2 regions of the Cytobacillus sp. FSL R7-0680 genome follow, and region 1 is predicted to be linked to the other one. Evidence: a T-box and tRNA genes for the amino acid it is inferred to sense, from the RefSeq annotation. Region 1 holds a T-box; the other holds one or more tRNA genes.
What was found. A T-box is a leader RNA that pairs with one kind of tRNA and senses whether it is charged. The one in region 1 lies ahead of metG (methionine--tRNA ligase), so its partner is inferred to be a tRNA-Met.
Positions count from the first base shown of each region.

Region 2: it has a tRNA-Met gene. The T-box ahead of metG (methionine--tRNA ligase) is inferred to sense a tRNA for this amino acid. The anticodon was not compared.

Region 1 is NZ_JBBPAO010000001.1:3,763,980-3,778,429, forward strand. It holds gene MKY26_RS18850 (HelD family protein) at 1-1,809, opposite strand, end outside; gene MKY26_RS18855 (helix-turn-helix domain-containing protein) at 1,861-2,700, opposite strand; gene MKY26_RS18860 (LysR family transcriptional regulator) at 3,080-3,958, opposite strand; gene MKY26_RS18865 (YeiH family protein) at 4,065-5,066, shown strand; gene MKY26_RS18870 (hypothetical protein) at 5,154-5,567, shown strand; gene MKY26_RS18875 (hypothetical protein) at 5,564-6,841, shown strand; gene MKY26_RS18880 (DUF4275 family protein) at 6,846-7,295, shown strand; gene MKY26_RS18885 (Cof-type HAD-IIB family hydrolase) at 7,292-8,065, shown strand; gene MKY26_RS18890 (class I SAM-dependent methyltransferase) at 8,080-8,817, shown strand; gene MKY26_RS18895 (hypothetical protein) at 8,842-8,964, shown strand; gene MKY26_RS18900 (nucleotidyltransferase domain-containing protein) at 8,961-9,113, shown strand; gene MKY26_RS18905 (hypothetical protein) at 9,160-9,531, shown strand; gene MKY26_RS18910 (cytochrome c biogenesis CcdA family protein) at 9,578-9,964, shown strand; gene MKY26_RS18915 (cytochrome c biogenesis CcdA family protein) at 9,961-10,308, shown strand; gene MKY26_RS18920 (hypothetical protein) at 10,328-10,525, shown strand; gene MKY26_RS18925 (hypothetical protein) at 10,616-11,326, opposite strand; T-box leader at 12,597-12,872, shown strand; gene metG (methionine--tRNA ligase) at 12,953-14,450, shown strand, end outside.
Region 2 is NZ_JBBPAO010000001.1:2,703,580-2,718,029, reverse strand. It holds rRNA gene MKY26_RS13640 (23S ribosomal RNA) at 1-2,922, shown strand, start outside; rRNA gene rrf (5S ribosomal RNA) at 3,193-3,309, shown strand; tRNA gene MKY26_RS13630 (tRNA-Glu) at 3,340-3,414, shown strand; tRNA gene MKY26_RS13625 (tRNA-Val) at 3,419-3,494, shown strand; tRNA gene MKY26_RS13620 (tRNA-Thr) at 3,510-3,585, shown strand; tRNA gene MKY26_RS13615 (tRNA-Lys) at 3,600-3,675, shown strand; tRNA gene MKY26_RS13610 (tRNA-Leu) at 3,685-3,766, shown strand; tRNA gene MKY26_RS13605 (tRNA-Gly) at 3,790-3,864, shown strand; tRNA gene MKY26_RS13600 (tRNA-Arg) at 3,868-3,941, shown strand; tRNA gene MKY26_RS13595 (tRNA-Pro) at 3,950-4,026, shown strand; tRNA gene MKY26_RS13590 (tRNA-Ala) at 4,040-4,115, shown strand; tRNA gene MKY26_RS13585 (tRNA-Met) at 4,142-4,215, shown strand; tRNA gene MKY26_RS13580 (tRNA-Ser) at 4,232-4,324, shown strand; tRNA gene MKY26_RS13575 (tRNA-Met) at 4,339-4,412, shown strand; tRNA gene MKY26_RS13570 (tRNA-Asp) at 4,416-4,492, shown strand; tRNA gene MKY26_RS13565 (tRNA-Phe) at 4,512-4,587, shown strand; tRNA gene MKY26_RS13560 (tRNA-Tyr) at 4,601-4,684, shown strand; tRNA gene MKY26_RS13555 (tRNA-Trp) at 4,688-4,761, shown strand; tRNA gene MKY26_RS13550 (tRNA-His) at 4,768-4,843, shown strand; tRNA gene MKY26_RS13545 (tRNA-Gln) at 4,860-4,931, shown strand; tRNA gene MKY26_RS13540 (tRNA-Cys) at 4,936-5,006, shown strand; tRNA gene MKY26_RS13535 (tRNA-Leu) at 5,011-5,092, shown strand; tRNA gene MKY26_RS13530 (tRNA-Gly) at 5,110-5,180, shown strand; tRNA gene MKY26_RS13525 (tRNA-Ile) at 5,188-5,264, shown strand; tRNA gene MKY26_RS13520 (tRNA-Asn) at 5,275-5,349, shown strand; tRNA gene MKY26_RS13515 (tRNA-Arg) at 5,365-5,438, shown strand; gene MKY26_RS13510 (FixH family protein) at 5,741-6,496, shown strand; gene MKY26_RS13505 (DUF4931 domain-containing protein) at 6,693-7,457, shown strand; gene rodA (rod shape-determining protein RodA) at 7,590-8,762, shown strand; gene MKY26_RS13495 (Ger(x)C family spore germination protein) at 8,805-9,875, opposite strand; gene MKY26_RS13490 (GerAB/ArcD/ProY family transporter) at 9,872-10,963, opposite strand; gene MKY26_RS13485 (spore germination protein) at 10,990-12,471, opposite strand; gene MKY26_RS13480 (DUF2573 family protein) at 12,578-12,844, shown strand; gene MKY26_RS13475 (spore coat protein) at 12,909-13,193, opposite strand; gene MKY26_RS13470 (hypothetical protein) at 13,264-13,530, opposite strand; gene MKY26_RS13465 (3-hydroxyacyl-CoA dehydrogenase/enoyl-CoA hydratase family protein) at 13,752-14,450, shown strand, end outside.

The DNA.
Region 1 (14,450 bases):
TTTTAGTTCATCATAAATTTGATTTACTTGTGCTTCACTTTTACAGATGATACCTAAACGATTAAACGAGTTATTTTGGAACTGGATGATTAATCTTTGTAATTGATCAATTAAAGAATGCTGGTTTGTATACGATATAATTTCTGGTTTTTCTCCATGGCGATCAATTGCTTCGATGGAGTAATCCGGCATAAACTGCTTCGCAAAAGCGATAATTTCATAAGAGGATCGATAACTTTTTTTCAGTTCTACAAATTCCATTCTATCAAATATGTTACTGAAGGATTGATTGGAATTTAAACTAAAAGGATTCAACATTTGACCAAAATCACCTAAGATTGTTTTCTTGCACCTAAATATTTTATTGATTACAGCGTAATGAACGGGACTGTAATCTTGCATTTCATCAATAACTAAATGCTTAACTAAGTTAAACGACTCGATGCCCTCAAAATAGTAGATACAATATATATATGGAAAGACATCTTGATATTCTAGTCTTTCTTTATTCCAATTTAGTGCATCAGCATTATTTATCACATTAAAGAAATGTATATAAATAGATTGGGCATCACTAAATTTTAAATAGCTGCTAAGTCTTTTTTTTAAGTCTATTTTGGAAGGGATGTTTTTAATTTCTGCTGCTTTACTCTTCTTTAAAATGTCCAAGACATCATTAGATAACTCATCCAACCGTTGTTTTACTGGGAGGTTATTATAACTATGGAATCTTGATAAAAGGTATTCCTTTGTTATGATCGTATCACCAAAATGCATATTTTCATCCGGTTGGAAGATGTTTGAATCAATATTCTTTATATAATTGCTCAATTGCTTAAAAAAAGCTAATGAGGATTTTAGTTTTACTCGAAGCGTATAGTTAGAATGAGGTTCCTCTATGATTCTTTTGGTTTGTTCGTATAAAGATTCAGCTTTTATATTATTTGGAAGAAGAGCTGTGGCAATATCATCAAATGTCTGTTCACGAACTGGGTCTTCACCCAGTTCAGGCAAAACATTTGCTATAAAATCAGCAAATATTTTATTCGGTGATATGATTGTGATCTGATCAGACGATAGCTTTTCTTTGTGCTTGTAAAGCAAGTAGGCAATGCGATGCAGAGCAATGGCTGATTTTCCTGAACCAGCAACTCCTTGAATGACGAGAGTATGAGCAGATTCATTTCGTACAATCTTATTTTGTTCTTTCTGTATGGTTGATATAATTGTTTTCATTCGATCATCAGACGTTGTACTCAATTCTCTTTGAAGGACATCATCTTGGATAGTCATAGAGCTCTCTAATGCATACTGCAATTGCTGATCCTTAATTTTATACTGTCTTTTTCGGCTGATTTCCCCATGTATCATACCAACCTGTGCTTCATAAGCAGCTTGCCCAAGTTCGTATTCATAATACATACTCGATATCGGTGCTCGCCAATCGTAAATTAATATATCGTTATCTCGATCAGCTAGGTTGAACTTTCCAATATAAAATTCTTCTACCTCATCGCCATCCTCAAATTTAAAATCGATACGACCAAAATAAGGTGATTCTAAAAGCTTTTTTACTTTATTTAATTGACTATAGTAAAAGTCAATTGTTTTATCAATATTAGTCATAGACCGATAATTTTGGTACATCTCCATCGGATCAGCAGTAAACTCGGATAAATAATGCTTTAAATCATGATAATCTTCATCGTCTTTTTTAATTTTATGATTGATGTAATCTTTTTCTTCTTCCAAATGACTAATCATTTCTTTTAATCGTATACTTTCTTCCTGGAATATATCAGATGTCATTATAGCACTCCTTTCTTATACTTAAGTTTTCATAAATATAGTGTAACTGGCTTAATCATGTATCTCTCCTTGTTGGTATAAAACCATTTCCTGAGTAGGATAACCAAATTCAGTCAGAAGTTCTGCTTCTCTAAAACCTAGTTGAATTAATGCATTTCGGTAGCCTAGGTCAGCTTTATCTCCTTTTCTAAAAGACGTGATGTGGACTTTTTCGTAATTTGCCAAATCGGTCATCTTTATAAAAAGATGTATAATCTCTGGTTTATCATATAAAGGATGAACCCCCAGGAAATCAATTCCCCCATTTATGTGGGAAATCAACATATTTCCAATGATTAATCCATTTTCTATCATGATGAAGGCACGTCTGTCAGCAATGTATGTTTGAAGTACCTTTCTATGCTCTGCTTCTTGCAAGTGAGGAAAGCCATCAATTACGAGGCTTACAAAAGCCATCCAAGATGGTACATCATCCTTGGTAGCTTCTTTAATTATTCTTAAGTTCTCTAATTCTTTATTGTTACTCGTCTGAGTCCATTCATGATTAAATTGGAATCGTAACTGTAATGGATAATAGTCTTTTTCCTCACGGTATTGAAGGGGTGATTTCTTATACATTGCTTTAAATATAGTGGTAAATGCTTGCTGACTCTCGTAACCAGCAACCAATGCGATTTCTAGAATAGACTTATCGGAGAATACAAGCATCTTTGCTGCCTCAGTTAACTTTCTTCGCTGTACATAATCATGAATAGTCATACCTACTGTTTGTGAAAATACCCTATGCAGATAATACTTCGAATAATGCAAGGCATGTGCAACAAGTGCTAGGTTCATTTTCTCTGATAGATGAGCTTCGATATAATCAATGGTATCCATAATTAGATTCACTTTTTTCAAAGCTTGACCCTCCCTCACAAATAATAACAAGAAAACCTAAAGATCTTTTCATTATTCTTGCTCTTTTCTTACACATATACTAGCGGATGCCAGAAATATTATATTTAAATATGACAATGAAGGGAGAGTAATATACATTTAGTATTGGAAATGAGGGAATTTATACGGATAACAAACTATTTTTTTGTTGATAGCTCATACTATCATTACAATGTTAGGTGGAATTCAGAAGTTTACTTATATATTGAAATAACTATCACCTTAAAATGGACAATGCTTAAAAAGAGGTGGTTTGGTCGAGTAGAAAAGGAACGAATAGAACCTGTCACTTGTTCCATTCATCCCATTTAATCAAACGTTTGTTTAAATACTAAGCTTCAGTACCATATTTCAACGTATTGACCAATAATTGCGTATTGCGATTAAGGTTTGTCCCTTTGGTCAGGATATAAGAAAAGGCTCGTTTTGCATAAAGGCCATCTATCGGTACAATCTTCAATAGACCGTATGTTAATTCCTCTTGTATGGTTGCCTCGGATAGTAAGGCGAGTCCTAGTCCACTTTTTACGCTACTTTTTATTCCTTGGGTAGAGCTGATGATGAAGGTGGATTTGACTCTAATTTGATGAGATTCGATTAGATGGTCAAATGATTGCCTTGTCCCCGAACCTTCTTCACGGATAATCCATTCTTGATCATGCAAATCTTCTATCGAATGAAAATTTCCTTCATAGGCAGGTGAACAGACAATCACTAAACGATCTTCTGCGAAGGGTGTTTGGACCACCTCTCTTGCATAGGTTTGCCCTTCCACTAAACCGATATCTACTTCTAACCGCCTCACACTATTAATCATCTGATCTGAATTACCAATCGTCACATGGAAGGATAACTGCTCATGAGTTGCTTGTAATTGTGCGATCACGCTCGGCAAAATGTATTCACCAATTGTAAAACTAGCTCCGATTCGTATGAGTCCTGAGGCAACTTGTTTTTTCTCATATAATGTTTCTTTAAGCTGTTGATACACATCCCATATTTTTAAGCCTTGATTATAAAAAAGTTCCCCTTCTGCTGTTAAGTGGACTTTTTTTGTTGTGCGCTGAATGAGTGAGGTCGCAAATTCATTTTCCAGGTTTTTTATATGGACACTAACGGTTGGTTGAGATAATGCCCTTTGTTTAGCTGTTTTTGTAAAATTTTTCTCGCGTGCGAGGACAAGAAACGTCTCAAGTTCCTCCATATGCATGATAACCACCCCATTTATTAATAAAATGAATAAGTATTATTATATATATTTATTTCCAAAATAAAAAGGACAAAACTATACTGTAATAGAGAAAGGGGAGGCAGCAATGGATTTAAAGTCAACTTTGAGAACAGGCTCCTTTTATTTTGGAATAGGAACGACATTGATTATTGCAATTATGGCTGGGCTTCTCGCCAAACTACCTTACCTGACGATAATCGGTCAGCTTGTTTTAGCCATTTTGCTAGGTATAATTTGGTCTCATACGATTGGTTGGAACCGTTCATATAAAGTCGGTGTTGATTTTTCTAGTAAAAAATTATTAAGACTAGGCATTATCTTGTTAGGTTTGCGCCTTAATTTATCCGATTTAGCTCATGCAGGTGTAAGTACTTTTCTTTATGCGGCATTCTTATTATGTGTCACCCTCCTAGCAGTTTATAGCTTCGCTAGGATGCTTCGTGTGGATAAGACATTAAGTTTATTAACGGCATGTGGTACGGCGATTTGTGGTGCGGCTGCGATTGTCGCGATTGCATCTGTTGTCAGAGCGAAGGAAAGTGTGACTGCTGTCAGTGTCGGTGTGATTGCTGTGCTTGGTACGCTATTCACGTTACTTTATACTTTTCTTTTTCCGATTTTACCAATAACCGATTACCAATATGGTATGTTAACTGGAGGCACCCTGCATGAGATTGCGCACGTTGTTGCTGCTTCTTCTGTTGGTGGTGTGGAGGCAGAGAATATCGCCATCATCGTTAAACTAACAAGAGTCATTTTACTTGTACCAGTGGCCATTCTTATCGGCTATTATATGAAGAAGCGGGAAAGTCAAGAGAGCGCAACAAAGAACAAGTTACCGATTCCTTGGTTTATTTTCGGTTTTCTCGCGATGAGTGCCATCAATACGTTGGGGTGGTTGCCGACTGAACTTGTTCAATGGCTTATTAGTGGATCATATTTATTATTAGCAATGGCAATGGCGGGCTTAGGGCTAAATGTAGAACTCTCCGCTTTTAAGAAAATGGGTCTGCAGATTTTTTATGCGGCATTACTTGGTACGATACTGCTTGTTTTATTAGGATTTATCATTATTTTTATGATGTAAAGGGTCACATGAAGTGTGGCTCTTTTTTTTGTTCCATTGTATGATAATAAGAATATATTTCCATTTTATATGTATGAAGGAGTAAGTATGAAAAGTATATACCTCGCTATCGTTTTAAGCGTATTAGTTCTCATCGGTTGTGAAAAGGGAGAGCCGATGGTGTTATTGAACGAGCCAATTAAAGCTATTCATTTTTCACCATCAAAAGGCGTGGGTGAAATAAATGAAACCATCCTTTTTTCTATCAAAGAAGATGCAGACATAAAAACAGTGGAAAAAGTCATTTTAACAGCTGTAAAAGAGCCAACAGTAATAAATGAAAGACTGCCAGATTATGATGTAATGGTTGAGTATAAAAAGGGTTTGCCTACTCATGCCATTCATTTATGGGTAGGAGAACAAGATGAACCTAGTATTCTCATGTATATGGTTAATGATGGGGAGACGTATTTGACCACAGGCGACATGACGAATGTGTTAAGGGAGATGCTTAAGAAATGATTATAAACGAACAAGAGCAAAAAATAATAGAATGGACCAGATTAAAGTTCGGCTTAGCTCATTATGATTTATGTCGTAGTAGTTACAGTCGCCGTGTAACACTTTTTAATGAAACAGTTTACCAATATTGTATGGAGTGGTTTCCTAAAGAGGCATGTATTGTTGAGGAAAATTTAAATCCTGAGGGAACGGCAGTAATTACGATCGATTTGCAAACAAATAAGGTAGAATCCGCTATTTTTGTGGAAGGGAAAACATATGCAGAGCATGGTGTTGTCTTTCATCAGCGAGATGTAGAAAGCATTATCAAATGGATAGAAGCGGAAACGAATTTAATATATGGTAGGCATTTTCAACTGGATTCTCATAAAGGGGACAAGTACGTTTTTAAAGAATGTTATAAAGGGATAGACATATCTCCACCTGGTTATATTGAACTGAAATTAAATAGTGAAGGGAAACTCGTTTTTTATAGTGTTTATGGGCAATTTCCAAAAGAAGAAGTAGTGAAAGAAGAGGAATATACACTGACCGTTGAGCAAGTAAAGAAAGCTGCCCAATCGCAAATCAAACTGATACATGATCCTTCCTTTGAAGAGGAAAAAATCCACGCTGTATATGCTGTAGAGGAAATTTATATAGCCAATGATCTTTCGAAAACATTTCCTTTTGAAGGTTTTACCGATAGATGTGGACGTATTGAATTGGAAGAGCTATTGGTTTGGTCGGAGCCGTTACAAAATAACTTCACTCGGAGTGAGTTGATGTTGATAGAAAATATCTCAGCAAAACAGGCATTCACGAATGAACCTAGTGCTGATACTGTACCGATTAATAAAAGTGAAGTAACTGCTTATATTGACGTCGTTCAAACGTTTTTAAGACAAGTATACCCAGAGTATTCAGGAGAATGGTTATTAACTTCTTTCAATCGCGATACTGGTTATATTCACGCAAATTTAAAAGGAAGTAAGAGCCACTCGTTTGTTTTCCAGCGGAAACTGAAAGTCTTTATCGATCCCCGTTCGCTCGAGGTGATTAATTATATAGACAACCAGTTATTAAGTGATCAATTTAAATCGTATGATGGCCCGGATGAGGTTGTCCTATCAAAAGAAAAAGCCTATGAAAAAATCAAGGAATTCATTGAGTTAAAACCTATTTATGTGTATGACTTTGATACACGAAAATATATTTTAAGTGCAATGATTGATAGTTTGTATGGGGTTGATGCCAATACCAGTGAGGTTTTCTTGTTGGCGGATAGGAAGTGATGGAGTGGTGGATTTAGTAACAAGATTGCGAGATCGGGGAGTAAAAGTAACCGAGATACCGAAATGGGGTCCTTATTTACAATATCGCTGGGAGCAGTCATTTGCTAGTCACTTGAATAAGAGTGAAGAAGAAGAGATTCATTTATATGATAAAGGGAGAATTTGTGGGTTTCTATGGCACGTTTTTAGTTATGAGACAGTCGCTTGTCTAGAAGGAGAACAGGCTAGAGGTAGGTTAGATCAAATGAAAAATATGTCTTGTTATATATTTTACGAGATGGAGGATGCTGCGTATATCATTGATCGGGTAACATCACTCAAGGCGATTGATTTCGAGAGAGAAAGTGATATTTATGTGGTGGATGTTGATTTTACTTGGACATATATAAGGACACATGAATCCCCATGGTACGGTCCTTATTTTTATCATCATAAAGAGGTTGAGAGAAGATGACTTATAAACTGGTATTCTTTGATGTGGATGGTACGATAACGAGTGAAAAAGATGGGAGTATACCACCAACAACTAAGGTAGCGATTAGAAGACTGATGGAGAAAGGTATACACGTTGTTGCGGCTACTGGTAGACCATTATCCATGTGTGAAGAGTTGCGGGAAATAGGAATAGAGACTTTTATAACAGCTAACGGATGGTACGCCAAGCATCAACAGACGGTCATACATAAGATTCCATTTAATAAAGAGAGATTAATAGACGTGATGAACTTTGCAGAAAAAATGAAACATGGTTTAACTTTTTATACTGAATCCCTTTATATGAATGGTGTCAAAGAAGAAGCTATTCTTACAGCACTTAATGAGACTTTATCTCTTGCTGATTATCCGAGTACACAGCCTGCTATTCTTGAGGAAGAGGTATATCTTTTATGTTTATTTGCGAATGATAGAGTAGTAGATATTTATCGGCAAACGTTTCCTTATTTAATGTTTAAGAGGTGGCACCCTTATATCTTAAATGTAGTTGAAAAAGAGGTATCTAAGTATGTAGCAATAAAAGAAGTATTAGCCTATTTCAATGTGTACCCCCATGAAACAATTGCTTTTGGCGATGGCGACAATGACATTGATATGGTGAAACTTGTTGGGCTAGGAATTGCGATGGGGAATGGTAGCCAAGGCGTTAAGACTGCTGCGGATTATGTGACTTCTAGGGCAAGTGAAGGAGGGATTTATGAGGCATTAATGAAGTTCAATATTTTATAAGAAGGAGGTTCGTTATGAAGGAGAATATATATGATCAAGCATCCTTTTTTGAAAAATATAGCCAAATGACACGATCGGTAAAAGGCTTAGAAGGAGCTGGAGAATGGCAAACATTAAAAGGTATGCTGCCGACCTTTCAGGATAAAACCGTCTTAGATTTAGGTTGTGGTTTCGGTTGGCATTGCCGATTCGCGGCAGAGCATGGAGCTAAATCAGTTGTGGGAGTAGACATTTCTGAAAAAATGATCTCGAAAGCAAAAACAATGTCACAAGACTTTGAAAATGTTACATATATTCGATCCACAATAGAGGATATGCAAATAAAGGAGAGGCATTATGATGTGATAGTAAGTTCGCTTGCCCTACACTATGTACCTGACTTTGAAGAAGTGGCTAATAATGTTCATAAGGGATTGGTAAAAGGAGGACAATTTATTTTTTCTGTAGAACATCCTATTTTTACAGCACAAGGTAGTCAAGATTGGTTCTATGATGCACAGCAAGAGGTTTCTCATTTTCCTGTCGACCATTATTTCTTTGAAGGAGAAAGACAAACAACCTTTTTGGAAGAAAAAGTAACGAAATACCATAAAACTTTGACTACTTATCTTGATGGCTTACTAAAGCAAGGTTTTCAAATCACAAGAGTAGTGGAACCAAAGCCACCAGAACATATGATGCATACAGAGGAAATGAAGAATGAAATGAGAAGACCCATGATGATCATTATTTCGGCGACTAAATACGAGTAGCTTAATATCAATGATGGTTGGTTGTTGAAGAAAGGAGTAGATGAATTGGTCGTTTCAAGAAATTATTCTCTTAACCAGTTTTATGAGATTCCGCCATATACGTACAATCCGGTAGCAGGAGCTTTATATATGGGGTTGAAATTATGACGGAGTTCCAACTTTGTCATAGAATAAAGGAACTCATGTCGGGATTTGATAAACCGTGGTTTATTGCGGGTGGTTGGGCGATTGATTTGCATATCGGTCAAAAGACTAGAGAACATAAAGATATTGAAAATCGCTGTATTTCGTCATGATCAAGCGCATGTAAAAAATCACCTTAAACAATGGAGGCTTCAGAAAGTGGTGAATGGTGAACTAGTTATTTGGGAAGGAGAAAACTTACAGCGACCGATTCATGAAATTCATTGCCAGAATGTGATAAATGGTACTTCTTTAGAGGTATTGTTGAATGAAATCCAACATAACGATTGGATCTTTAGAAGAGATGAGCGTATTCGTTATTCATTTGAAAAAATGAAGTCCGTACACATAGAAGATATTCCATATTTGAGCCCCGAAGTGGTGTTGTTATATAAAGCGAAAGATACGAGAGCGAAAGATCAAGAGGACTTTCTTCGAGTCGTCGATTTCCTATCTTCTGAAGAAAAGAAATGGCTACAAACGGCGATGCAATTACATATGCCACATCATAAGTGGTTAGAATTACTGTAAGATACTGAAATACACTTACTTAAATGGATCAGGAGGATACCTAGTGATGGATATAATGAATATGACAGTAACCTTAGCATTATTAGGCGGGCTATTGGCATTTTTCTCTCCGTGTACGCTACCGTTATATCCGACTTTTATCTCTTATATTACCGGGGTATCGGTAAATGACCTGAAACAAAAGCATGGTGCACAGTCGAAGGTAATCCTTCATGCGGTTGCGTTTTGTTTCGGATTAGCATCTTTAAACTATGTATTGGGTTTTTCTGCGAGTTTTCTTGGGGAGTTTTTTAGAGAATATAATGATCTCATTCGCATGTTTGGTGGGATTTTCCTTATTATGATGGGGATATTTTTAATGGGTCTTTTTCAGCCGAAACTTCTTATGAAGGAGATACGCCTCTTTAAATATAAACAAGCAGGAACTTTTTGAGTTCATACTTAGTAGGCGTCATTTTTGCTGCCGCTTGGACCCCATGTATTGGCCCCATCTTAGGTGCTATTATTTACGCTAGTTTGGCTCAACCACCAGAACAAACTTTTATCCATATTACAGCTTATTCGTTAGGATTTTCTATACCGTTTATTTTACTAGGTTTTGCTATTGAGAAGGTGCGATTCTTTCATAAATATTCGAGTCATTTGATGAAAATGGGTGGTTTCATTTTGATTATTATTGGGGTAATGGTCTATTTTGATCAAGTGTATGTCATCAACATTTGGGGAGCGAAGGCGGAATTCTTTTTGAAAGGGTTGTGGGGGATGATTACTAGTTAGCACAAAGGGGGAAAATTAGTTGAATCAGTTTAATATAAAGTGGCAAAACCCAATCATCCGTCTGTATATTTTAGGCATGCTACCTTTGATCGTGCTGTCTATCATATTTTTTAGTACTTTACCGAGTGAATTGTATTGGATCCCAAACAGTTTATTAATGATTGGTACAGTCGTTATGATTCTTACTAGTGCTATACTTTACAGAAAAAGTAAGTAAGAAGAGTTGAGTACAACTCCATAAAAAAGACATGAACAAATGTTTCTGGGAATTTGCTCATGTCATTTAAATTGGGTTTTCTCCTTTTATTTACCAATTAAAGACGGTTTTAAGAGTAAAGAGAATCAATGAGTACAAAAGGGAAGCCAATAAGAAAGTGGGCAGGTGGGCATAGTCTTCCTCCGGTAACTCTTTACTAATGACATTAAAGATCATTGCGCCTGAACTGAAAGCGATGATGGAGTGGACGAATAACCCTGTAGTAGGGCCCATTGATCCGGCAATTGCCCCTATAAGCGTAGCTATCGCAAATAGAAAGCGTCCGTATTGGTGGTGAATATCCTCGTTTTCTTTTCCAATATGATAGGATATGCCGATAAAGTGAAGACCGATGGCTAATCCATAAAATAAAGCTTCACCAGAGTGAACGTCAGATGAGAATACAATATAAGAAACCATAAATGTATAGATAGCGAAAAAAGTTGCTTGCACAAAATAGGCGGCGTTTTGGTTCATTTTTTGCGCTTTTGTAGATTTTGCGAATTTATACACACTATAGTAAACAATTAATCCGATTAACCCCAAGAAGTATAGTTCGGAATCGATCGCTAGTGTGCCACCTAACTTGTCTTGTTCTTCATGCATGGAAGGGAGAATATATACAAATACATAAGCGATCGCCACACCGCCGGAAAGTGAAAGTATTTTCTGCTCTTTCATTGGTAGCCATTTAATAATCCTTAGTGCAAAAAGTTGAATGAATATAAGAATAACGCCAATGATGATGGATTCAATGGTCATGGTGATTCCCCTCCTATTTCTCTACCCTTCTATATACCCAAAAATCATAAATGAGTCATCCTCCGCCAATTTTTATTTGTCTGGTTATTTAACCTGACGAGACGAGATAAAAGGCCAATAGTAGTAATAAGTAAGCTATGAGAGGGAAAAGAATAATCCATGGTCAGTGGTAGATGACGCCGCGTGCCTGCCCGATGAGCCCAGGCCTTTTATTGGTAATCGAAAGATAAATCGTCGGCAAATATTGTTTTCCCGTGCCGCCGAGAAATAGATAAAGACCCGTGATTTGGCCGAAATACACAACCAACAATGGTGAAAGTAAAAAAAGGAAGCATTAGCGAGTCACTCAGTCAGAAAATCCGCCACGAAAGCCGAGCAAATAGCATTAGCGAGTCACTCAGTCAGAAAATTCGTCACGAAAGCCGAGCAAATAGCATAGGCGAGTCATTCAGTTAGAAAATCCGCCACGAAAGCCGAGCAAATAGCATTAGCAAGTCATTCAGTCAGAAATCCCGCCACGAAAGCCGAGCAAATAGCATTAGCAAGTCATTCAACTAGAAAATCTGCCACGAAAGCCGAGCAAATTGCATTAGCAAGTCACTCAGCCAGAAAATCCGTCACGAAAGCCGAGCAAATAGTATTAGCGAGTCACTCAGTCAGAAAATCCGCCACGAAAGCCGAGCAAATAGCATTAGCAAGTCATTCAGACAGAAAACCAGTCACGAAAGCCGAGTAAATAGCATTAGCAAGTCACTCAGCCAGAAAATCCGCCACGAAAGCCGAGCAAATAGCATTAGCGAGTCATTCAGTCAGAAAATCAGCCACGAAAGCCGAGCAAATAGCATTAGCAAGTCATTCAGTCAGAAAATCCGTCACGAAAGCCGAGCAAATAGTATTAGCGAGTCACTCAGACAGAAAATCCACCACGAAAGCCGAGCAAATAGCATTAGCGAGTCATTCAGCCAGAAAATCAGCCACGAAAGCCGAGCAAATAGCATTAGCAAGTCATTCAACTAGAAAATCTGCCACGAAAGCCGAGCAAATAGCATTAGCAAGTCACTCAGCCAGAAAATCCGTCACGAAAGCCGAGCAAATAGTATTAGCGAGTCACTCAGTCAGAAAATCCGCCACGAAAGCCGAGCAAATAGCATTAGCGAGTCACTCAGCCAGAAAATCCGTCACGAAAGCCGAGCAAAACACATTTGCCTTTCACTTCTCCCATTGACTTTCAAAACCCAGTTGATTACAATTACATTTAAATATTTTCACTCCAAAAGCAATGAAGAGAAAAAGTAGAATGTGTCGTTTTTTAAGCAGAGAGCTTCGGTAGCTGAGAAGAAGCAAAAAGCAATCATTCAAAAATGGTCTCTGAGCTGTGTACTGAACATACTTGTTTATAAGTATAAGTAGGCTACACCGAGTTTTGGCACTCGTTATCAATGTCACAGTATAAAGGCCGATTGGGACTGGCGTACTTGATGAGGCAAGTAGGGTAACCTATTTGTAAAATAAGGTGGTAACGCGTGGTGTAAACCTCGCCCTTAGCTAGAAATAGCTATGGGGCGAGGTTTTTTGTTTGCAGTCATGTCTCAATCAATCAGGCTAACAATTTAGGGGGAATAGAAGATGAGTATTTTTATTGGTGGGGCGTGGGCTTATGCAAATGGATCTTTACATCTCGGTCATGTTTCAAGTTTGCTACCTGGAGACATTTTGGCAAGATATTATCGTTTAAAAGGAGAAAAAGTGCTATATGTTTCAGGCAGTGATTGTAATGGTACACCGATTACTGTGAAGGCAAGACAGGAGGGGGTAGAGCCGCAGGCGATAGCGGATCACTATCACCAAGAGTTTGTTGATTGCTTTACGCAATTAGGTTTTTCTTATGATATTTATACAAGAACAGATACAGCTCATCATCATCATGTAGTACAAGAAATATTTTTAGCGCTTTTAGAAAAAGGCTTGATCTACAAGCGAAAGGTAGAGCAAACCTATTGTGACCATTGTCAGCAGTTCTTGCCAGACCGCTATGTGGAAGGATTATGTCCAGTTTGCAATGAACCTGCCAGAGGTGATCAATGTGATCATTGTGCAACCATCTTAGAGCCCCTTGAACTTCATGAACGCAGCTGTAAAATTTGTGGTCACACACCGACGACAAGGGAGACAGAACATTTTTATTTTGCACTAAGGGACTTACAAGCTGATTTGGAGAAATATACACAACGGGCTGAGGTGCAACATTTATGGAGAGAGAATGCACTGCATTTAACGAAAAGGTATTTAGGTGAAGGCTTGCACGACAGAGCCATTTCTCGAGATCTACCAATCGGTGTCAGTGTCCCTGTTTCTGGTTATGAAGATAAAAAGGTGTATGTATGGATTGAGGCGGTTTCAGGCTATTATTCAGCAAGTAAAAAGTGGGCCGAAGAAAACAATCAGGATGATCATCATTTTTGGTCAAATGAAACAACCTCGTATTATGTGCACGGAAAAGATAATATCCCGTTCCACACGGTCATTTGGCCCGCCATTTTACAAGGAATAGGAATTGCGGCATTGCCGACAAGGGTGATTTCCAACGAATATGTTACTTTAGAAAAAAAGAAGTTATCGACGAGTAAAAATTGGGCTGTTTGGGTGCCTGATTTCTTAGAAAGATATGAACCAGATTCAATTCGCTACTTTCTTACGATTAATGCACCGGAGAATCGCGATGCCGATTTTTCTTGGAAAGAGTTTATCTATAGCCATAATAGCGAATTGCTCGGTGCATATGGGAATTTTGTGAATCGTACGTTGAAATTTATTGAAAAATCATTTGCCGGTGTCATTACAACGTCGGATATTGATGAAAAGATAAAAGGAGAAATAAACTGCTTATATCAAGAAGTTGGAAACCTCATCGAACAAGGAAGCATGAAGCAAGCACTAGAGAATATATTCGCCTATGTACGAAAATCTAATAAATATTTTGATGAGCAAAAGCCATGGCAACAATGGCATGAGGATCAAGGGACTTGTGAAAAAACGTTAGCTAATTGTGTTTATCTTCTTGCCAACCTCGCGCATTTACTTTCTCCTTTTTTACCGTTTTCAAGTGAAAAGGTATTTGAATTAC
Region 2 (14,450 bases), 1.1 Mb from region 1:
AAGGGCGCACGGTGAATGCCTTGGCACTAGGAGCCGATGAAGGACGGGACTAACACCGATATGCTTCGGGGAGCTGTAAGTAAGCTTTGATCCGGAGATTTCCGAATGGGGAAACCCCCTATCCGTTATGGGATAGGATCCATACCTGAATACATAGGGTATGGAAGGCAGACCCGGGGAACTGAAACATCTAAGTACCCGGAGGAAGAGAAAGCAAACGCGATTCCCTGAGTAGCGGCGAGCGAAACGGGATTAGCCCAAACCAAGAGGCTTGCCTCTTGGGGTTGTAGGACATTCTATACGGAGTTACAAAGGAACGAGATAGACGAAGAGGTCTGGAAAGGCCCGCCATAGGAGGTAAAAGCCCTGTAGTTGAAACTTCGTTCCCTCCAGAGTGGATCCTGAGTACGGCGGGACACGAGAAATCCCGTCGGAAGCAGGGAGGACCATCTCCCAAGGCTAAATACTCCCTAGTGACCGATAGTGAACCAGTACCGTGAGGGAAAGGTGAAAAGCACCCCGGAAGGGGAGTGAAAGAGATCCTGAAACCGTGTGCCTACAAGTAGTTAGAGCCCGTTAATGGGTGATAGCGTGCCTTTTGTAGAATGAACCGGCGAGTTACGATTACATGCGAGGTTAAGTTGGACAGACGGAGCCGTAGCGAAAGCGAGTCTGAATAGGGCGAATTTAGTATGTGGTCGTAGACCCGAAACCAGGTGATCTACCCATGTCCAGGGTGAAGTCCAGGTAACACTGGATGGAGGCCCGAACCCACGTACGTTGAAAAGTGCGGGGATGAGGTGTGGGTAGCGGAGAAATTCCAATCGAACTTGGAGATAGCTGGTTCTCTCCGAAATAGCTTTAGGGCTAGCCTCATGCGTAAGAATCTTGGAGGTAGAGCACTGTTTGGACTAGGGGCCCTCATCGGGTTACCGAATTCAGACAAACTCCGAATGCCAAAGATTTATCCATGGGAGTCAGACTGCGAGTGATAAGATCCGTAGTCAAGAGGGAAACAGCCCAGACCACCAGCTAAGGTCCCAAAGTATACGTTAAGTGGAAAAGGATGTGGAGTTGCTTAGACAACCAGGATGTTGGCTTAGAAGCAGCCACCATTTAAAGAGTGCGTAATAGCTCACTGGTCGAGTGACTCCGCGCCGAAAATGTACCGGGGCTAAACGTATCACCGAAGCTGTGGATTGAACATCGTTGATGTTCAGTGGTAGGAGAGCGTTCTAAGGGCGTTGAAGCTAGACCGTAAGGACTGGTGGAGCGCTTAGAAGTGAGAATGCCGGTATGAGTAGCGAAAGATGGGTGAGAATCCCATCCACCGAATGCCTAAGGTTTCCTGAGGAAGGCTCGTCCGCTCAGGGTTAGTCGGGACCTAAGCCGAGGCTGAAAAGCGTAGGCGATGGACAACAGGTTGATATTCCTGTACCACCGTATTCTGTTTGAGTGATGGGGGGACGCAGGAGGATAGGGTAAGCGCACTATTGGATGTGCGTCTAAGCAGTTAGAGGGACCATGAGGCAAATCCCATGGTCACATACCTTGAGCTGTGATAGCGAGGGAAATTTAGTACCGAAGTTCTTGATTCCACACTGCCAAGAAAAGCCTCTAGCGAGGAATAAGGTGCCCGTACCGCAAACCGACACAGGTAGGCGAGGAGAGAATCCTAAGGTGAGCGAGAGAACTCTCGTTAAGGAACTCGGCAAAATGACCCCGTAACTTCGGGAGAAGGGGTGCTCATTAGGGTGTTAAAGCCTTGATGAGCCGCAGTGAATAGGCCCAGGCGACTGTTTAGCAAAAACACAGGTCTCTGCGAAGCCGCAAGGCGAAGTATAGGGGCTGACGCCTGCCCGGTGCTGGAAGGTTAAGAGGAGAGGTTAGCTCACGCGAAGCTTTGAATCGAAGCCCCAGTAAACGGCGGCCGTAACTATAACGGTCCTAAGGTAGCGAAATTCCTTGTCGGGTAAGTTCCGACCCGCACGAAAGGCGTAACGATCTGGGCACTGTCTCAACGAGAGACTCGGTGAAATTATAGTACCTGTGAAGATGCAGGTTACCCGCGACAGGACGGAAAGACCCCGTGGAGCTTTACTGTAGCCTGATATTGAATTTTGGTACAGCTTGTACAGGATAGGTAGGAGCCTTAGAAGCCGGAGCGCTAGCTTCGGTGGAGGCGTCGGTGGGATACTACCCTGGCTGTATTGAAATTCTAACCCACATCCCTTATCGGGATGGGAGACAGTGTCAGGTGGGCAGTTTGACTGGGGCGGTCGCCTCCTAAAGAGTAACGGAGGCGCCCAAAGGTTCCCTCAGAATGGTTGGAAATCATTCGTAGAGTGTAAAGGCACAAGGGAGCTTGACTGCGAGACCTACAAGTCGAGCAGGGACGAAAGTCGGGCTTAGTGATCCGGTGGTTCCGCATGGAAGGGCCATCGCTCAACGGATAAAAGCTACCCCGGGGATAACAGGCTTATCTCCCCCAAGAGTCCACATCGACGGGGAGGTTTGGCACCTCGATGTCGGCTCATCGCATCCTGGGGCTGTAGTCGGTCCCAAGGGTTGGGCTGTTCGCCCATTAAAGCGGTACGCGAGCTGGGTTCAGAACGTCGTGAGACAGTTCGGTCCCTATCCGTCGTGGGCGCAGGAAATTTGAGAGGAGCTGTCCTTAGTACGAGAGGACCGGGATGGACGCACCGCTGGTGTACCAGTTGTCTTGCCAAAGGCATCGCTGGGTAGCTATGTGCGGAAGGGATAAGTGCTGAAAGCATCTAAGCATGAAGCCCCCCTCGAGATGAGATTTCCCATAGCGCAAGCTAGTAAGATCCCTGAAAGATGATCAGGTTGATAGGTTAGAGGTGGAAGTGTGGCGACACATGTAGCTGACTAATACTAATCGATCGAGGACTTAACCAAAAACGAAAAGCGAAAGCGCCTTGCATAGGTGCGACAAGCATAAGACAGATTTGACAGGAGGTTGTTCTTTAACCTCATGACAAATTTGACTTATGACCTCGAGCACCTAGGCGCTGTAGCTGGACAATACGAAATGCGGGCGGCTCCTAGGCGCCGCAGCTAGACAGCACTACGTAAGTAGTCGCATCAGCAACGCATAGGCGATTACTCATAAATATCTTCTTCAACATTACCTAGTTTTGAGGGAACGATTCCCTTACAATTTCATAGTCCGGTGGCGATAGCGAGAAGGTCACACCCGTTCCCATACCGAACACGGAAGTTAAGCTTCTCAGCGCCGATGGTAGTTAGGGGCTGTCCCCTTGTGAGAGTAGGACGCTGCCGGGCAAACTACCCCAATTTTTGGGGTTATTTTTTGGCCCCTTGGTCAAGCGGTTAAGACACCGCCCTTTCACGGCGGTAACACGGGTTCGAATCCCGTAGGGGTCACCATTTTGGAGGATTAGCTCAGCTGGGAGAGCATCTGCCTTACAAGCAGAGGGTCGGCGGTTCGATCCCGTCATCCTCCACCATTTTTGTGTTTATTTGCCGGCCTAGCTCAATTGGTAGAGCAACTGACTTGTAATCAGTAGGTTGGGGGTTCAAGTCCTCTGGCCGGCACCACTCGTCCTTTGTACGAGCCATTAGCTCAGTTGGTAGAGCATCTGACTTTTAATCAGAGGGTCGAAGGTTCGAGTCCTTCATGGCTCACCATTTATATTTGCGGGTGTGGCGGAATTGGCAGACGCACCAGACTTAGGATCTGGCGCCGCAAGGCGTGGGGGTTCGACTCCCTTCACCCGCATTAGTATTTTATAATGGATATTTGCGGAAGTAGTTCAGTGGTAGAACATCACCTTGCCAAGGTGAGGGTCGCGGGTTCGAATCCCGTCTTCCGCTCCATATGCGCCCGTAGCTCAATTGGATAGAGCGTTTGACTACGGATCAAAAGGTTAGGGGTTCGACTCCTCTCGGGCGCGTTTTATTTCGGGAAGTAGCTCAGCTTGGTAGAGCACTTGGTTTGGGACCAAGGGGTCGCAGGTTCGAATCCTGTCTTCCCGACCACGAATACTTTTTAGGGGCCTTAGCTCAGCTGGGAGAGCGCCTGCTTTGCACGCAGGAGGTCAGCGGTTCGATCCCGCTAGGCTCCACCAATTTAATTTTTAACAATATATTTTATGGCGGTGTAGCTCAGCTGGCTAGAGCGTACGGTTCATACCCGTGAGGTCGGGGGTTCGATCCCCTCCGCCGCTATTGCTTTTTTATTAATGGAGGAATACCCAAGTCTGGCTGAAGGGATCGGTCTTGAAAACCGACAGGGGTGTTAAAGCCCGCGGGGGTTCGAATCCCTCTTCCTCCGCCATTAATATTTATTATCGCGGGGTGGAGCAGTCCGGTAGCTCGTCGGGCTCATAACCCGAAGGTCGCAGGTTCAAATCCTGCCCCCGCAATCTGGTCCGGTAGTTCAGTTGGTTAGAATGCCTGCCTGTCACGCAGGAGGTCGCGGGTTCGAGTCCCGTCCGGACCGCCATTTACATATTTATTATTTTGGCTCAGTAGCTCAGTCGGTAGAGCAAAGGACTGAAAATCCTTGTGTCGGCGGTTCGATTCCGTCCTGAGCCACCATTTAGTCTTTTTTGGAGGGGTAGCGAAGTGGCTAAACGCGGCGGACTGTAAATCCGCTCCTTCGGGTTCGGCAGTTCGAATCTGCCCCCCTCCACCATCTAGGGGTATAGTTTAATGGTAAAACGAAGGTCTCCAAAACCTTTGATGTGGGTTCGATTCCTACTACCCCTGCCAATTATGGCGGTTGTGGCGAAGTGGTTAACGCATCGGATTGTGGTTCCGACATTCGTGGGTTCGATTCCCATCAGCCGCCCCATTTTTAAACATTTTATTGGGCTATAGCCAAGTGGTAAGGCAACGGATTTTGATTCCGTCATTCGTAGGTTCGAACCCTACTAGCCCAGTTATGGCAGCATAGCCAAGTGGTAAGGCAGAGGTCTGCAAAACCTTTATCCCCGGTTCAAATCCGGGTGTTGCCTTTATGCCGGTGTGGCGGAATTGGCAGACGCGCACGACTCAAAATCGTGTTCCTTCGGGAGTGTCGGTTCGACCCCGACCACCGGTATGTTGAAGTTCTTAAATGCGGGTGTAGTTTAGTGGTAAAACCTCAGCCTTCCAAGCTGATGATGAGGGTTCGATTCCCTTCACCCGCTTAAATAGGGGCCTATAGCTCAGCTGGTTAGAGCGCACGCCTGATAAGCGTGAGGTCGATGGTTCGAGTCCATTTAGGCCCACCATTTATATTATTCCGCAGTAGCTCAGTGGTAGAGCATTCGGCTGTTAACCGAACGGTCGTAGGTTCGAATCCTACCTGCGGAGCCATACATATTTTAGTTTGCGCCTTTAGCTCAGCTGGATAGAGCAACAGCCTTCTAAGCTGTGGGTCAGAGGTTCGAATCCTCTAAGGCGCGTCAAAGCTCTTAAATCTTCTATAAGGTTTATGAGCTTTTTTGTATGATTAATTTTAAATTAAGCTTCTAGGCATCTAGTTGAAAGCTTTGTAGATAAGTACAAAAAAAAAGCTTCCATGAATGGAAGCTAAAAAGGGGGATTTACACTTGTAATAGAAGTTTCTCCAAATAAATCTTTTTTTATACCTATATTTTCTTTATTTTACATATTTCTCTCATTAACAAATTATTTCACTTTTCTAACACATATTATTAGTAATATAGATGAGAAAGATTAGATGTTTAAGAAAGAGGGGCTTTTTATGAAGAAGTGGATATCAACCTTTTCTGTAATTATGATTATTTTTCTTGCTGCTTGTGGAAATGCAGAGAATGATGCAAACTCTAGTGGTGGGGAAGGATCAGTTCCTGCTGCAATCGATGCCAGTATCTCGATACCAAGTCAGATTAAAAGGAACGAAGAAGTACGCTTGGAAGTTACTGTTACTCAGGGAGACGAGTCTGTGGAAGATGCAGATGAAGTAAAATTTGAATTGTGGGAAGATGGGAAAAAGGATAATGGTGAATTAATAGAAGCAGAACACGAGAATGATGGCAAGTACGTTGCATCCTATACATTTGAAAAAGATGCTATCTATCATATTCAGTCACATGTCACCGCAAGAAGTATGCACACTATGCCTAAAGTTAAAGTGGCGGTAGGCAGTGCTGAAATAGATAACGAAGAAGAAAATCAAGGCCACAGCGCACATGAGCATGATGGAAATGTAGCGATACATATAAGTCCTACTGCTGATATTAAGACGAATGAGGAAACTCCATTTGATATTCATATTACTAAAGAAGAACAAGGACTTGAAGAGGCAAATGTGAGGTTAGAAATCGTTCAGTCAATTGATGATCATCAGGTGGCATGGGTAGATGCAGTAGAGGAAACTAGTGGGATGTATACAGCAACACATGCATTTACTGATAATGGAACATACAAGATTGTCGTTCATGTAGAAAATGATGAAGGATTACATGAACATAGTGAATTTGAGGTCATAGTAAATTAACAGTAGAAAAAAGATATTTGCATATGCAAATATCTTTTTTATCTTATTTAATAATGTACTTTTGTTTTCATGTTACGCAAGTGAAGTTGCCTTTAATATTGATGAATTTTATACTAATCATAATCAAACTTTCACACTATAAAGAAGAAGCCCTTTATAATAGAAGTAAGTAATTGAAATCAGGAGAGAATAACAAATGACAAATACTCATTTATTTTTTAATACAAGCATTGGTAAACAGAAACCTAATAGTATAAGGAATAAAGAACAAGTGTGTCCGTTCTGTCAGAGAGAACAATTGACGAAGATTATTGCGGAGGATGGTCCAATCATTTGGTTGGAGAATAAATATCCCGTATTAGAAAATGCTCATCAAACGGTCTTAATCGAGACAGATCAGTGTGACACGGAACTTTCACAGTATGATGACAACCATTTAGTCAGATTGATTACATTTGGTTTAGACAATTGGTTAAGTATGGAGAAAAGTGATAAATATAAATCTGTGATTTTTTTCAAGAATCATGGTCCTCATTCAGGTGGAAGCATTGCTCATCCTCATATGCAAATTGTAGGTTTATATGATGTCGTATATCAAAATAAGGTGCAGGCTGACGATTTTGTAGGAGAGTTAATTGATCAACATGGTGATACTGAATTTTCTTTATCTAATAAACCACGTATTGGTTTTTATGAATTTAATGTTAAATTAGGACAGAAAAAGGATATCGCAGCGTTTGCTAAATATATTCAAATGGCAACCAAATATATTTTGAGGGATTTTCCTTTTACATGTAACAGCTATAATCTATTCTTTTACCATTTCGAGAATGAAATATTTGCAAAAATTGTCCCTCGATATGTAACAAGCCCTCTTTTTATCGGATATTTCTTGCCACAAGTACCTAATAACATCATGTGGATGGTGAAGGATATTCAAAGTAAATATGTACAATTATAATATGCATTTTTTCTTTGTTACAAAAAAGAAATATACGTAGCTGTTGTGATTTTCATCTAAAAAAAATATAATGAAGTATTGTACACAGATTATTTTTAATGAAGAGCCTTTGTTTCATAAGGAGATTGATTAATGACTTCTAAACGAACGACAACATCGAGAATTGATTATACTTTAGTTCTTATTTTATTTTTATTGTTTTTAGTGAGCTGTATTTCTATATATAGTGCACAAACGACTGAACAATACGGTGAGAATTTTTTACTAAAACAAATTGTATGGTATGTAGTGGGAATAGGGATTATATTAGCAGTCATTACATTAGATGCTGAACAATTAAAGAAAATTTCTTGGTATGCTTACGGTTTTGGACTATTGCTACTTGGGTTTCTTGTTGTCGCACCTGAAAGTATTGCTCCTGTAATTAATGGAGCGAAATCATGGATACGGCTGCCTGGTCTTGGACAAATACAGCCTGCTGAGTTAGTAAAGGTTTTTCTCATATTAGCTTTAGCCAGGGTCATCGATGACCATCATCAAAAGACACAATTAAAAACTGTGAAAACAGATTTTTTCCTATTATTTAAAATGCTAATTGTTACTGGGTTCCCTTTGTTACTCATCATGCAACAACCAGATTTGGGGACTTCCTTGGTAATTTTAGCGATTTTGCTCGGAATGGTTTTTATCTCAGGTATCACTTGGAAAATACTTGCGCCTATTGTAAGTGTAGGTGTAACTTTAGTTGTTGGTATTTTTTATTTTGTATTGTGGCATCCAGAGTTGTTGGAGAAATATTTGGGAGTAAAGGAATACCAATTGGGGCGAATTTATTCTTGGATCGATCCTTATAATTATCAAAGTTCTACAGGTTTTCAACTAACGCGCTCCTTACTTGCAATCGGTTCTGGTGAGACAACAGGAAAGGGCTACGGCACAAGAGAAGTTTACTTACCAGAAAGTCACACAGATTTTATTTTTAGTATCATAGGAGAAGAGTTCGGTTTTATTGGGGCAAGTGTGGTTGTTAGTTTATTTTTCTTATTGATTTATCATTTGACTAAAATAGGTATTAGTACGAGAACGCCATTCTATACATATGTTTGTGTAGGGGTAATTAGTTTAATAACTTTCCATGTCTTTCAAAATATCGGAATGACAATTGGTGTTTTACCGATTACAGGAATCCCACTACCGTTCATTAGTTATGGAGGAAGCTCACTAATGGGCAATATGCTCGCTATGGGGCTAATTTTTTCAATTGGATTTCATAGTAAACGGTACATGTTTTCCAGATCTTCGTAGGAAAAAGAAACCCGAGAATTTTAAATTCTCGGGTTAATGCTGTTAGATAGATGCACCAGTATCCAGTATAATTACCTTCGCATCAACTTTAATGTTTAAGTCAGGATATCCCTTTTTCCATTCTTTATAATCAAAATTGCGTATTTTTGTGCTATAAACCTTACCTATTCCGATTGGATCGGCATTATCTTCTTGAAATGACTGAATAAGCGCTGAACATTCATTTTTTATTTTCTTATTGATAAAATTCGTTATCTCTTTTATTTTTTTATCATCCAAATTATTTCCTGAATATTCTTTTATATTACCTTGGACCTTAATTTTAATGGTGATGTTTGTTGGATCCTTTTTATCTAATTTATATTTATGGTTGGAATGTATACTTTTAATAGCCACTTTTTGACCATCCGGCAAGTCGATAGAGAAATCACCTCTACTATAACGATCAACGAGTAATTTAAAATAAAATAATTTATCACTAGGAAGAATTTTATATGCAGCATGATCTTTGAATAATGATATGCCGGCTAGTTCTATTTCTTGCTCATTGATTTTTTTGATATGTGGTAAGAAGATATCCTTCCCTTCTTGATAAAAATCTCTCATAAATAAGGTTAAGTTCGTTTTAGGTAAATCTCCATAGTCAATATTGTGTTCAATTAAGTCAGAAATAAAAGTTCCATTCCCTTGAGGGCCATATTCACCTGTTAAAATTTCCTCCGTACTACTATCAGTGGTTGCAAAGTAGATTCGTTTTCCAATTGAAGCATCTCGTTGATAGGCGTCCACATAAACAGTTAATCCACGTTCGGCAATGGCAATATTATATAATGTAAGCCTTAAACCACCGACTACAATTGGATTGGGTGATTGCCGGTTTGCTTTATACAGTGTCTCTCTCCTGAGATCACCGGTTGTTGTAACAGTTTTGTTCTCTACACTCATTTCTTTGTTGAATACTTCCATAAGAAAGGTTGTCTTTAACAAATGCTCATCACTCGTATCAGGGTCAAAGCCAGTTGCGACTGCGATATTGAGTTCATCTATTATTCTTTTTTGTACACATCCAGTAAGTATAAACAGGCAGCAAATGATACATATCCATTTTTTCATGTTTTCTTCACCTTCTTTATAATGAGGGATAAACAGTACAAAAAGGGAATATAAACAAATACAAAAGCAACAGACACCAGTTCAACCACTTGATTAAACCTTTCAATATCTAAGCCCTTCTCAAAAAAAGTAACGATAATAACAGAGATGACTGAAATCAGTATGGAACCTTTTCTTTGCTTTAATTTAGTGGCTCTTTTAAGTAACCTTGAAGCAATCCAAAGGGAGAGACATATATTCGGTAGTAGTATTAAACACCAATTGGCAACCCCAATATACTCAAAGCGTTCAACAAATGGAAATTGCACCATTTGCCACATAGAAAGTGTAGCCCAAATCGTATTTTCTAATTGCTTTTTTGAGAAATAAGCAAAAGCAATTATCGCTAATATCGTATAAAAAATTGTCGTGGTGGCTACTCCGATATGTGCCCATTTTTTCGATTTCTGCGGTTGGTTAATAAAAGGATAGATAAATAAAATTGCTTCAAATCCAACAGAAGTTAGTGACATATGATAGGAAGCTTGTAATAATTCGGTGATTTTATGTTGCCAAATCGGTAATAAGTGGGTGAAGTCAGCGTACTTTAGCGTAAAGGTGAATGTGAATACTAAATAGGCTGGTAAAATGGTTCCAAAAAAACAAACACCCACAACTGTCCTAAGTCCACCGTATACAATATATATTGATAGAAGTAAGAACAATACCGAAAACGCAAAATTATTTATATCTGGAAACATCCATATTTGAATAACTTCGATAAAATTCAATATAAAGGAAAGAAGGTAAGTGATATAAAATAAAACAAAGGCGAAGCTTGCCACTTTACTAATGAATCGCCCAAAAAGAAATTCATGAACGGTAATAATATCTCCATTAACCATTTCACATAATTTGTACATCATCCATAATACAATATGAATATAAACACCTAAAATGAGAATGGAAATCCATGCATCATATCCAGCATAGTCGGCAATAATTCTTTGATATCCTAGAATGCCAATGCCAATTTGCATAGCGATCATCACATAAAAAACGAGATAGGGAGATATTTTTAAGTTATTGGGAATCGTTTGGCTTTGCATATTCATCACCTCTATTAAGGCTAGGGTTATTCATCAATGTCTTTTGGGTTTTCAGCTTTCTTCTTATTGAATCGTTTTGGTTTTTGCGTTCTTAAAACATGTGGACGCCTGTACATTTTTTGTAATGGTGCGCGAATAAGTGTATCCTTCATATCTGCTAATCTAAGCGGGTATATTGGCGCCAAAAAAGGTCTTCCTAGTGAGGTCAGGCGTAATAAGTGGGCAATGAGAATACAGAAACAAAAAAGAATTCCTAATACACCCCAAAATTGTGCAAACAGAAGAAAGGGAAATCGTAAAACCCTAATGGTATTACCCATTTTATAAACAGGTGTTGTAAAGGAACCTAATGCACCTAATGCGACAAAGATTAACAGTACGTTACTAGTAAGACCGGCTTCAACTGATGCTGTACCAATAACAATACCCCCTACGATACCAATAGTTTGACCGACTTTAGTAGGGAGCCGTGCCCCCGCCTCACGCAATAATTCAATCGTTAGCTCAAGGAATAATGCTTCGAGAATCGGGGGGAGCGGAATGGTTCTTCTTGATGTTACTAATAACCCTAATAAGTCTGGTGGTATGAGCTCGTATTGATATGTCATAGCTGCAACGTAAATCGGTGTAACCAATACTGAAAAGACAACAGCAAAAAATCGCACTAAGCGAAAAAATGTAGCGACAATCCAATTGAGAAAATAGTCTTCGAAAGCGCTAAAAAATTCAATTAACGTCGTGGGCGCTATTAACACATGTGGTGAACCATCAACGATTATGGCGATTTTTCCTTCAGCAAGAATAGCTGCTACTCGATCAGGCCTCTCAGTGTCCAGCAATTGTGGAAATAGGGAATTGGAATTATCACTTAATAATTCAACAATATTTGAACTATCAGAAATCGTGTCAATCTCAATATTTTTTATACGTTGTTTCACAGTATCAACATTGTCTTTATTAGTAATTCCTTCTATATGTAAGACAGCTACTTTTGTTTTCGAAAGTTTTCCAACAGTATATTCTTGTGAAATTAATTCTTTAATAGGTAATCTTTTTCTAATCAAGTTTAAGTTTTGACCAATAGCCTCAACAAACGCTTCCTTAGGTCCAATTACAGAAAACTCAATTTCAGGTTGAGTGAGAGAACGGACAATTTCTTTCTGAGCGGCAATAAATCCAAAACGATTTTTATCAGAATCTAGTGTGACAAGTACATATCCATTTAATAACTTTTGTTCTATATCGCTTGGATTTTTTAAAATATGAATATCTGCTATGGGAACTATTCTATGCAAATCTTCCAGTGATTCAAATTTTTTTGTTAAAAGCGCTGGTAAAGCACTTTCCTGAATAATTTGTTCATCTACTAAAGTCGCATAAAAATGAAAACCAAACCGTTCATTCGTTTTTTCATTAAAATAATAGGTAGACTGAAAATCAGTTGACTGCTTTAATAAAGATTTCCAACCATCATCTTTGATTTTTTTAAACTTATCCCATATGCTCAAAGGTATCACCGTCAATCAGAAGTATTAAATGCATCTAATTAATATTGTTACCAAATTTGGTTGTGTTATGAATGAGGATTAAAAAATGGTAAAGGAGCGATAAAAGTTGGCTCATGATTTGGATCAGAAGATAGAAGCAATGGTAGAAAAATACACGGAATTGTTATTAGGAGAAAGTGACGAAACATTAAAAGGAGAAGTAAAATCATGGATTATCTATTCATTCATTGCTAAACAGATGCCACCTTTAGTAAAACATTGGAATCAATTGTACCCTGAAGGGAAGCAAGAAATGATGGAGCTAATTACAAAGATTAAAGATTTAAATGAAAAACAGCGGCAACAAAAGCCTGATGATAATAAAAAAAAATAAAAAAATAAGAACAGATGATGATTGTTGGTCAACATCTGTTCCTGTTTTATTCCTTTTAACTTAGCTATTGGATGTTACCGTTTGTTCCATAGGGAAATTGTGTAGAGTAACCTTGGAATTGTTGGTAAGATTGTTGCAGATTTTGTTGATCTGCTGCATCAAGACTGTACCAACCTCTTTCAAACATGAGGTTATAAAGATGACGTTGTTCATTCTTTGTTTCAGTAAAAATACGCATAAAATCTTCATAAAGTGTTTGATTACTAACTTCATTTAAATAAATGCTATAAGAATCACTCATGTACTTTTCCATTGCGAGTAGGTCGTTTGTAAAATCACGATCATTCATTTGTGGTGTTTTGGCTATCTGTTTTTCAGGATTTTGTACTTTTTTTGAATTAGTCAACTGAGTTTCCTCCTTATTGCATATTATTAAACGGTTGTGTCGTATTAAGATGTTTCAAAACCTGCTCATAATGGCGTTGATGCATTTGTCCACATTGTTCAAAAACAGTTTTTAAAGCAGGGTCTTGACAATGTTCCGCATAGAAATGAGCTTTTTTCATTGCTAATAAATTCCAAGAAAGAATGTCATTAAAGTAAAGTGCATCTTTTGTTGATACCATAACTGGGGGTTGTTGCATAATTCCTTGTTGATTCGAGAAGTTTGTATTTTGTTGTTGCATCCCAATACCTCCATTTTGATGATTTTCTTCTAAAATAGTTTGTCAATTGCTGAAAAATTTATGCAGAAAGAAAAAAGTGAAAAAGAAATAAAAAATCTATAAGGAAAATGATTGATTAAATTTTGCAAATATTTTATTATTATAAGTATCAAAGGAATTTCCAAAATTTTTTACAGAAAAAATGAATGAGCATTCATTCAAAATCGAAGGAGGAAGAACAGTTGACCAAACAGATTAGAAAGGCTGCTGTTTTAGGCTCAGGTGTTATGGGCTCTGGAATAGCCGCACATTTAGCGAATATTGGTATACCAACACTTTTATTAGATATTGTTCCTCGCGAATTAAGTAAAGAAGAAGAGGTAAAGGGGATTACCCTTAAGGATAAACAGTTCAAAAATAAAATTGCCGAAAGTGGTAAGCAAAAACTATTAAAGCAAAAACCTGCACCGTTAACAGCGAAGAAAAATATTCATCTTATTGAGGCCGGTAACTTCGATGATGATATGGAGCGCTTGAAAGAAGTGGATTGGATTATTGAGGTGGTGGTAGAAAATCTCAGTGTGAAAAAAGACGTGTTTGCCCAAGTAGACAAATATCGTCGTCCTGGAACAATTGTCAGTTCTAATACATCTGGTATTTCCATCGAAGCAATGGCTGAAGGACGTTCTGAAGACTTTAAGAAGCATTTCCTAGGCACTCATTTCTTCAATCCACCACGTTACTTAAAACTATTGGAAGTGATTCCAACTAAGGAAACATCTCCTGAAGTACTTTCTTTTATGCAAACTTTTGGTGAGGATGTTTTAGGAAAAGGTGTTGTTATCGCAAAAGATACGCCGAATTTTATTGCCAATAGAATCGGCACATATGGTCTCCTTGTAACAGTACAAGAAATGTTAAAGGGTGGATTTACTGTTGGT